Regions from separate parts of the Faecalibacterium sp. I3-3-33 genome, predicted to be linked through region 2. Evidence: predicted binding sites of a transcription regulator. Region 2 holds the regulator's gene; each other region holds the start of a gene.
The links. The regulator HrcA, encoded in region 2, represses chaperone genes, less so after heat shock. The targets are predictions, from matches to a motif close to TGTTAGCACTCNNNNNNNNNGAGTGCTAACA.
Positions count from the first base shown of each region.

Region 1: MTP39_RS08610 (co-chaperone GroES) is a predicted target of HrcA. The motif match lies at 1,930-1,960, and genes of this name have one in related genera.
Region 3: htpG (molecular chaperone HtpG) is a predicted target of HrcA. The motif match lies at 1,148-1,178, and genes of this name have one in related genera.

Region 1 is NZ_CP094469.1:1,812,648-1,815,925, forward strand. It holds gene groL (chaperonin GroEL) at 1-1,511, opposite strand, end outside; gene MTP39_RS08610 (co-chaperone GroES) at 1,563-1,850, opposite strand; gene MTP39_RS08615 (acyltransferase family protein) at 2,146-3,228, shown strand.
Region 2 is NZ_CP094469.1:2,831,305-2,834,582, reverse strand. It holds gene MTP39_RS13270 (hypothetical protein) at 1-605, opposite strand, end outside; gene hrcA (heat-inducible transcriptional repressor HrcA) at 1,065-2,138, shown strand; gene MTP39_RS13260 (nucleotide exchange factor GrpE) at 2,135-2,752, shown strand; gene dnaK (molecular chaperone DnaK) at 2,854-3,278, shown strand, end outside.
Region 3 is NZ_CP094469.1:1,452,926-1,456,203, forward strand. It holds gene htpG (molecular chaperone HtpG) at 1-1,089, opposite strand, end outside; gene MTP39_RS06975 (C-GCAxxG-C-C family protein) at 1,360-1,851, shown strand; gene MTP39_RS06980 (alpha/beta hydrolase) at 1,852-2,628, shown strand; gene MTP39_RS06985 (hypothetical protein) at 2,768-3,208, shown strand; gene MTP39_RS06990 (HD domain-containing protein) at 3,241-3,278, shown strand, end outside.

The DNA of each region.
Region 1 (3,278 bases), 1.0 Mb from region 2:
GAACGGGTAACCTTGGTCGGATCCACGATGCCTGCGGCGATCATATCCTCGACAAAGACCTCGTTCTGAGCATCGAAGCCGTAGTTGGGCTTGTTGGCAGAGATGATCTTGTCAATGATGACGCTGCCCTCCAGACCGGCGTTCTTGGCGATCTGGCGCAGAGGAGCCTCCAGAGCCTTCAGCACGATCTTGGCACCGGTGCGCTCGTCGCCCTCCAGCGTGTCGCACAGAGCGCGCACAGCGGGGATAGCATTGATGGGAGCGGTACCGCCGCCGGCCACAACACCCTCCTGCACAGCTGCCTTGGTAGCGTTCAGGGCATCCTCGATGCGCAGCTTCTTGTCCTTCATCTCAACTTCGGTAGCAGCACCGACCTTGATGACAGCCACGCCGCCGGCCAGCTTAGCCAGACGCTCCTGCAGCTTCTCGCGGTCAAAGTCGCTGGTAGCGGCCTCGATCTGGCTGCGGATCTGGGCAATGCGGGCTGCAATAGCGTCCTTATCGCCTGCGCCACCCACGATGGTGGTGTTCTCCTTGGTCACCTTCACCTGACGGGCATGACCCAGCAGCTGGACGGTAGCGTCCTTCAGCTCGTAGCCCAGATCAGAGGAGATCACAGTGCCGCCGGTCAGGGTGGCGATATCCTGCAGCATCTCCTTGCGGCGATCACCGAAGCCGGGGGCCTTGACGGCCACAACGTTCAGGGTGCCGCGCAGACGGTTGACGATCAGGGTGGACAGAGCCTCGCCCTCGATATCCTCAGCCACGATCAGCAGCTTCATGCCGTTCTGCATCACCTGCTCCAGCAGGGGAACCAGATCCTGAATGACGCTGATCTTCTTATCGGTGATCAGGATAGCGGCGTTGTCCAGATCGGCCACCATCTTGTCGGTATCGGTGACCATATAGGGAGTCAGGTAGCCGCGGTCGAACTGCATACCTTCCACGATCTCGTTGTAGGTCTCAGCGGTGGTCTTGTTCTCCTCGATGGTGATAACGCCGTCAGAGGTGACCTTCTCCATAGCCTCGGCGATCAGACGGCCGATTTCGGGGTCACCGGCAGAAATGGTGCCGACGCGGGCGATATCGTTGCTGTCCTTCACCTTCTGGCTGTGTGCCTTGATGGTCTCCACAGCGGTGGTAACGGCCTTGCTCATGCCGCGGCGGATATCCATGGGATTTGCACCGGCGGTAACGTTCTTCATGCCCTCGTTGACCATGGCCTGTGCCAGCACGGTAGCGGTGGTGGTGCCATCGCCTGCGGCATCGTTGGTCTTGGTTGCGACCTCACGCACCAGCTGTGCGCCCATGTTCTCGAACTCGTCCTTCAGCTCGATCTCCTTTGCGATGGTCACGCCATCGTTGGTGATGACCGGTGCGCCGAACTTTTTGCCCAGCACCACATTACGGCCCTTGGGGCCGAGGGTGATCTTAACGGTGTTAGCCAGGGTATCAATACCGGCACACAGTGCCTTACGGGCGTCCTCGCCCTGCTTGATCTGCTTTGCCATAATACATCGCTCCTTTATAATACAAGCTCAATTGAAAAGGAAAAATCAGTTTCAGTCTTCCACAACAGCCAGAATGTCGCTCTGGCGCACGATGGTGCACTCTTCGCCGTCCACCTTGACCTCGGTGCCGGAGTACTTGCTGGTGAGGACCTTGTCGCCGACCTTGACGGTCATCTTGACTTCCTTGCCGTCCACAACACCGCCGGGGCCAACTGCGATGACCTGTGCCACCTGCGGCTTCTCTTTTGCGCTGCCGGTCAGGATCAGGCCGCCCTTGGTGGTCTCCTCGACTTCAACAGTCTTAATGACAACACGGTCTGCAAGAGGAATGATCTTCATAATTCTTGCCCTCCAATTATATTGAATTTATTTGAAACTTTATTATGTCCTGCGGGGGCTTTGTGTGTGCTCCGCAGTGGTTTAGCACTCCTTTTCTCTGAGTGCTAAGTGTATTGTACTCATCTTGCCCTGAAAAATCAAGGGGTTTTGCAATTTTTCTTTGTTAAGAATTTATGACGCTCAAAAATCGCACCCTGCCACGCAAAAAAGCGGCGTGTTCTTGACAGGACGCGCCGCCTTTTTTATACTTATAACGAACACAACTGACGCGCTTTGCGGCAGAATGGAGGATACTGTGACAGACAAAAAGCTGATCTCATCTTTACAGGGGCTGCGGGCAGTCGCATTTCTGTGCATCGTCCTCTCCCATTGCGGGGTGTCGTGGCTGAGCCCGTGGGCGATCACGGTGTTCGTGGCGCTGTCCGGGTTCCTGATGCCCTGCAACTATTACGACCGTCCTCCCACAGCACCGGGGGTGCGGTCTGCCATGGCCTTTTCCCTGCAAAAAATACGCAAGCTGTACCCGCTGCACCTTATTATGATGGCTACCGCGCTGTTATTTGTGCTGAAGGGCCTTCTGGTGCAACCCTCTGTCCGTGGAGCGCTATCCTGTGCGGCGCAGCTTGCGGTAAGCATTTTCCTGCTGCAAACATGGATCCCGTCCAGCCGTTTCTGGTTCTGCCTGAACGGGGTGGCGTGGTATCTTTCGGTACAGGCTTTTCTGTATGCCATCTTTCCCCCGCTACTCACCGTGCTGAAAAAAGCGGATGCCTGCAGGCTGCGCTGCATAGCCGCGGCGGTTTTCTGCGCGCAGTGCCTTGCGTCCTTTGTTTTCTGGAAGGCCGGTTTCAATGAAACGACAGTCTTTTACCTGACCTATCTGTGCCCGCTTTTCCGGGCGGGAGATTTTACCATCAGCTGCTGTATGGGCTGTCTTTACCACAGCCGCAAACAGGTAAGCACCCTGCCGCGCGGTGTTTTCTCCCTGCTGGAACTTGCCGCTGTGCTGCTTGCGGGCGGCTGCCTGTTTATCGCCGCCGGACAGGTGGGGGTTCTGGGTGCAGCGTCCTTCCGATACAATGTGCTGTTTATCCCCTCTGCGGTGCTGCTGGTCTGGCTGCTTGCCGTGGGCAAGGGGTTCATTTCCCGGCTGCTTTCCGCAAAGCCGTTTTTGTGGCTGGCGGGGCTGTCTCCTTACGGTTTTCTGATCCATCAGGTGCTGATCCGGTATATGGAGTGGTTCGCGGACAAGTTTAACCTTACGGTACATCCCGTGGTCTGGACTCTGACCGTACTTTTGCTCACGCTCTGCCTGAGCAGCTTTTACAAGGCGCTGGAATGCCGGGTGCGGCAGCGCCACGCCAAAGCTGCCACCTAACAAACAAACTGCAAGGCCGCTGCGCATTGTTCTGTGCAGCGGCCTTGTTT
Region 2 (3,278 bases):
GTGCCGCCGGAGATGACGCCGTCGTTGTCCACCTTCCCTTGGAAGGTACCGTCGGAGATGGTTTGGTAGTTGTTCACATCCCCTTGGAAGGTGCCGCCGGAGATGGTTCGGAAGTTAGCCACCTTCCCTTGGAAGATGCCGCCGGAGATGGTGCCATAATTGTTGGTTTCACAGCCGACGGTGCCGCGGACTAGCTCGGCTTTATCTCCAATGCGGAAAAGGCGTGCCTTCAATGCGCTTTCTGCCTCGGGCTCCGAGGAGGGCTGCAGGGCAAAAACGCCAGTGTCCAGCTGGCAACCGGAGTCAGCACTGTAGTACCAATTGCCATCGTCGCCGCTGTCTGCGGGCTTGCCTTCGGCGTTCAGCTGGATGGTAATGCTTTCTGCGGTGCCGTTCTCCGCGTCCAGATCACGGCTGCTGCGGGTGGAGGCTTCCTCCTCGGTGCTGCGGGAGGCGTCTGCCTCCTGTACAAGGGGTGCAGCCTTTTTGGCCGTGATTTGGGCGGGTGCATCGAACACCGGGGCAGCTGCCAGTGCAGACACCGGCAGCAGGGACAGCAGCATACTGCCGGTCAGCAGGATGCTCAGGATGCGTTTGGCTTTCATAACGTTTCGCTCCTTTCGTGTGGGGTTTATACGGGGTGTCGTTACCATAAATATACCATAAACTAGGCAAAAACAAAAGAAATTCTGCGCGAAAGGGGGTTGAAACTGCGCGAATCGCTGAAAAAGGGGAGAAAAGTAGTACATATTATAATAAAACTCCCCCAGTCATCGCTGCGCGATGCCAGCCCCCTCTGGGATGGGGCCTTTGGCATAGCGGTACAGTTTCCGGCTAAAGTGCAAAGTTTGCGGGCGCGCCAAAGGCTCCCTCCCCGAGGGAGCTGGCAAAGCCGCAGGCTTTGACTGAGGGAGTTCACACCCCCTTTATGACAGAATTATGAATCTTTATAAACATTTTTGCAAAGGGCTTGACAGCAAGGCAAAAACGATTATAATGGTCTTAGCACTCAGGAACAAGGAGTGCTAAACAAACAAAAGCAATACAAAAAGGAGGCAGGCGCTATGACGATGGATGCACGCAAGCAACGGGTCTTGCAGGCGATCGTGGCGCTGTATGGCCTTGAGGGCGAGCCGGTGGGCAGCAGCGTGCTGGCAAACTACTTTGACATGGCAGTGTCCAGCGCAACGCTGCGCAACGAGATGGCGGCGCTGACAAAGCTGGGTCTGCTGGAGCAGCCCCACACCAGCGCGGGGCGCGTGCCCAGCGCCAAGGGCTACCGGTATTATCTGGACAACCTGCTGACCGATGATCAGCCGCTGGACCGCGTGACCCGCGCCCGGGTGGATGCGGTGTTCGCCAGCCTTGACCACGAGCCGGAAAAGCTGGCACAGGGCGCTGCCAAGGCGCTGGCCGCCATCAGCGGCTGCACCGCCGCCGTCAGCACCCCCTGCGCCGAGGATCTGTGCATCGCCCATTACGAGGTGGTGCAGGTGGGCCGCAGCGCAGCCGCTGTGCTGGCTGTGACCACCGCCGGTTACGTCCGCACCCGGGTGGCGCGGGTACGCACCGGGCTTTCCCGGGAAAATGCAGCCGCCCTTGCGGCGCTGCTCAACCGCAACCTTACCTTTGTGGCACCGGTGGATCTTTCCACCCGGATGCTCAGCGAGCTGTGCAGCCAGATCGCACCGGAACTTGTGCCGGTGGTCAGCGCCGCAGCCGCAATTTTGCAGGACAGCGTAAAGCCCCATGTATTTCTGGGCGGCGAGCAGTACCTGCTGGACTGGCCGCAGCTGGACGGCCGGGTGGGTGATATCCTTACCCTGCTGAACGACGAGGAACAGGCCGCAAGCCTGATCGCACCCCCGGAAAACCGCAGCGAAAGCGTGCTGCTGGGCGAGGATCTGGAACCGCAGATCCCCGGGCTGTGCATCGTGAGCGACCGGTATCTGGTAGGCGGCGGGCTGTGGGGCTCCATTGCCCTGATCGGCCCCACCCGGATGCCCTTCCAGAAGCTGATGCCCCTGCTGCACGAGTTTGCAGACCAGCTGGGCGAGGGCATGAGCGGTAAACGAAAAGACACCCCGCAGGCTGCCGTACCGCGGCGGACTGTGATCTATAAGGAGGATCTGGAATGAGCGAAGAAGCAAAGAACACGGTGCCCGAGACCGAGCAGCCGGAGACTGCCCCCGAGGAAAAGACCGCTGCCGCAGCGCCCGAACAGGCTGCTGCCGAAGCTGCCACCGAAGAGGACAAGAAGAAGGACGGCGGCTGGTTCAACAAGAAGGCCCGGGAGATGGAAGCCGTTAAGGCAAAGCTGGATGCAGCGGAAAAGAACGCCGCACAGGCCAAGGATCAGCTGTTGCGCATGGCTGCCGAGTACGACAACTACCGCAAGCGCTCCACCCGCGAGGCCGACCAGAAGTTTGGCGACGGTGTTTCCCATGCAGTGGAAAAGATCATCCCCATTCTGGATACGCTGAATATGGCTGCCAACGCCCCCACCACTGACGAGAACTACAAAAAGGGCGTGGTCATGACGCTGGATAAGGCGGCAAAGGCACTGGAAGCCCTCCATGTGGAGGAGATCGAGGTGCTGGGCAAGCCCTTTGACCCCAACTTTATGAATGCTGTGCAGCAGATCCCCGCCCCGGACGGGCAGGAGAGCGGCACGGTGGTCACCGTTTTCCAGAAGGGTTACAAGCTGGGGGACAAGATCATCCGCCATGCAACCGTTGTGGTGGCCGAATAAACAAGCCGAACCTCCCGCAAGGGAGTTTGCAATAACATCCGCTTGACATCATCATAAGCATCATATAAACAAGATTTGTTCTTTCGAGAGGAGATTTCATTATGAGTAAGATTATTGGTATCGACCTTGGTACTACCAACAGCTGCGTAGCTGTTATGGAGGGCGGCGAGCCTGTTGTTATCGCCAACTCTGAGGGCGCCCGTACCACCCCGTCCGTTGTCGGCTTCACCAAGACCGGCGACCGTCTGGTAGGTCAGGTTGCAAAGCGTCAGGCTATCACCAACCCCGACAACACCGTTTCTTCCATCAAGCGTCAGATGGGCACCGACCACAAGGTGACCCTGAACGGCAAGGAGTACACTCCCCAGCAGGTCAGCGCTATGATCCTGCAGAAGCTGAAGGCTGACGCCGAGGCTTATCTGGGCGAGACCGTCACCGAGGCTGTCATCACTGTGCCTGCCTACTTCAACGACAGCCAGCGTCAGGCAACCAAGGACGCAGGCACCATCGCCGGCCTGAACGTCCG
Region 3 (3,278 bases), 1.4 Mb from region 2:
CAGTGCGTTGTGGATCAGCTTCAGCTGGCTGTCCTTCTGCAGCATCTCACGGCTGATGTTCAGGCTCAGGTCCTGACTGTCCACGATACCCTTGACAAAGCTGAAGTAATCCGGCAGCAGGTCAGCGCACTTTTCCATAATCAGCACGCCGGAAGCGTACAGAGCCAGACCCTTCTCGTAGTCCTTGGTGTAGAAATCGTAGGGGCGGTGGCTGGGCACGAACAGCAGGGCGTTGTAGTTGGCAGTGCCCTCGGTGCGGCTCACGATGACCCGGGCGGGGTCGGCATAATCGCCGAACTTATCCTTGTAGAAGCTGTTGTACTCCTCGTCGGTCACTTCGCTCTTCTGCTTCTTCCAGATGGGGATCATGCTGTTCAGAGTTTCCAGCTCAGTGTAGGTCTCCCACTCCGGCTTGTAATCCTCAGGTTTGGGGTCCGGTTCCGGCTTCTGACGGCTCTTTTCGCGCTCCATCTGGATGGGGTAGCGCACATAGTCGCTGTACTTCTTCACGATAGCCACAATGCCGTATTCATCCAGGAAGTTATCGTATTTCTCGGTGTCAGTATCCGGCTTGATGTGCAGAATGATCTGGGTGCCCACGGTGTCCTTCTGGGCGGGGGTCATCTCGTAGCCGTCCACACCGGAGGACTCCCACTGCCATGCCTCGTCCGAGCCATAAGCCTTGGAGATAACGGTCAGTTTATCGGCTACCATAAAGGCAGAGTAGAAGCCCACGCCGAACTGACCGATGATGTCAATGTTCTCGTCCCTGTTGTCCTTCTTAAAATCCAGAGAACCGGAGTGTGCGATGGTGCCCAGATTCTGCTCCAGCTCTTCCTTGGTCATACCGATGCCGTTATCCTCCACGGTCAGGATGCGGTTTTCCTTATCACGGGTGATGAGGATACGGAAATCGCCCTTGTTCATGCCCACGGAGGTGTCGGTCAGGCTCTTATAGTACAGCTTATCAATGGCGTCCGAAGCGTTGGAGATCAGCTCCCGCAGGAAGATCTCTTTATTGGTATAGATGGAGTTGATCATCATGTCCATCAGTTTTTTGCTTTCTGCCTGAAATTCTTTCTTGGCCATAATACAAAACCTCTTTTATCACATATTTGGTGCGCCGTGTCCGGCAGAATGCCGGAATACTTAGCACTCATAACTTCTGAGTGCTAATATACAACGACTTGCAGGGAAAATCAAGGCTTTTCATAAAAAGTTAAAATTTGTTCTCCTGTGCGCGAAGCGGCGCGCCTGGATCGTATCTTATATAAAGGGTGAAATTTTTCCTGAAAAGCTTTCCCACTTTTGCGCAGACTGTGCTATAATGGAGCGAGTATGCCGGAAGGATGTGAGAAAATGTCAAAACAGGGCGATGCCGCCTACGCATGGTTCTTAAAGGGCTACAATTGCAGTCAGAGCGTAGTGGCGGCGTTTGCACCCCAGCTTGGCTTGACCGAGGAGATAGCGCTGCGCCTTTCCGCAGGCTTTGGCGCAGGTATTGGCCGGATGCGGGAGGTGTGCGGGGCGTTCTGCGGCGTGGTGACCGTGCTGAGCATGGTCTATGCCGACCCCGCCGACCCCAAGGATAAATCCCGGATGTACGCGCTGGTGCAGCAGGCGGCAGAACAGTACCGCGCCCGCAACGGCGGCGGCAGCATTATATGCCGGGAACTGCTGGCAAAGGCGGGCGCTGCCCCTACCGGTGGCACGGCGGCAGAGGACCGCACCGCAGATTACTATAAAAAGCGTCCCTGCCCGGAATTATGCCGCCTGTGCGCAGACTTGTGCACAGAATTTATTGCGGCGCACCCGGAGGGACGGCACGGATTTTATAAGGTGGATGCGTAAATGCAGCTTGAGCAACTGGAACTGACCGGCGGCGGTACGCTGACGCTCTACCTGCGGGAGAGCGTGGAGGCTATGCCGCACTTCCGGCAGCGCCCGCTGGTGCTGGTGGTGCCCGGCGGCGGATATAACCATGTCAGCCCCCGGGAGGGCGACCCTGTGGCGCTGCAATTTGCGGCAGCCGGGTATCACACGGCGGTGCTGCACTACGCAGTAGGGGAGAGTGCCCGGGATGCGCTGCCCATGCGGCAGCTGGCACAGGCCATCGGCCTTGTGCGGCAGCACGCAGAACAGTGGAATATTTTGCCGGATCAGATCGCTTTGTGCGGCTTTTCCGCCGGCGGGCATCTGGCACTGTCCGGTGCGGTGTGGGAGATCCCCGGCATGGCAGACCAGCCGCGGCCCAACGCCCTGCTGCTGGCCTACCCGGTGGTCACCGCCGGGGAATATGCCCACAGGGACAGCTTTGTGCAGCTGACAGGCACGCAGGATGTCGCCGCCCACCAGCGCTTTACGCTGGAGGATAAGATCACCCCGGCCACACCACCGGTGTTCGTCTGGCATACCATGGAGGACGAAACTGTCCCGGTGGAAAACACCTTGCTGCTGCTGAATGCCCTGCACAAGGCAGGCGTGCCGTGCGAAGCACACCTGTTTGAAAAGGGCTGCCACGGCACCAGTATCTGCACCCCGGAGGTGGACGCCGACAGTGCCCACCGCCACTGCTGGGTGCAGCTTGCGGTGGAATGGCTGAACGATACCTTTTCCTTCCACGCCTGAGATAACCGACTAAAACAGGAAAAGCGTGTGTAAATTTTAGTCATACCTACAAAAAATTCACAAATAAACCGTTGACTTGCACAGGCGTATGCCGTATACTGTCCAACGGGGATAAAAACCACGAAAGAAGGAAACAAAAATGGTTATGGATCCCACACTGCCGCGCATCAAGGTGCGCGATCTGCTTATGCAGGCATTTCTCACCGGCTGGGAGCGCTCCGATAAGAGCACCTCGCAGGACGAGTACCTGCAAAGTTCCATTCAGGTCATTGAGATGCTGCAGGTAGAGCCGGAAAACCTCTATGCAGAGGAAGGTCTTGGCCTGCCGGACGGCGAAGAGGTGGATCATCTGGACGATCTGCTGCGGGCAGACGGCTTCTGGCTGTACTACGGAGTGGAAGCGGAAAACTTCTTCCTCATCCAGTGGTACCCGGACGAAGCTTCTGCCAATGCAAAGCTTGCACAGCTGGAAGAACTGGGCGATGGCAAGCAGTATCTGGTGGATCTGACCCTCAAGCGGACAAACCCGTCCGAGGCCGAAAACTTTGGCAATTCCAACCCGGTGCAGCTCCGCTCTTGAATCATGTTTTGAGTTGAAAGGAAATTTTGCTCATGCAGCTTTCTGTTACGGAACGCGAACGGCTTTATGC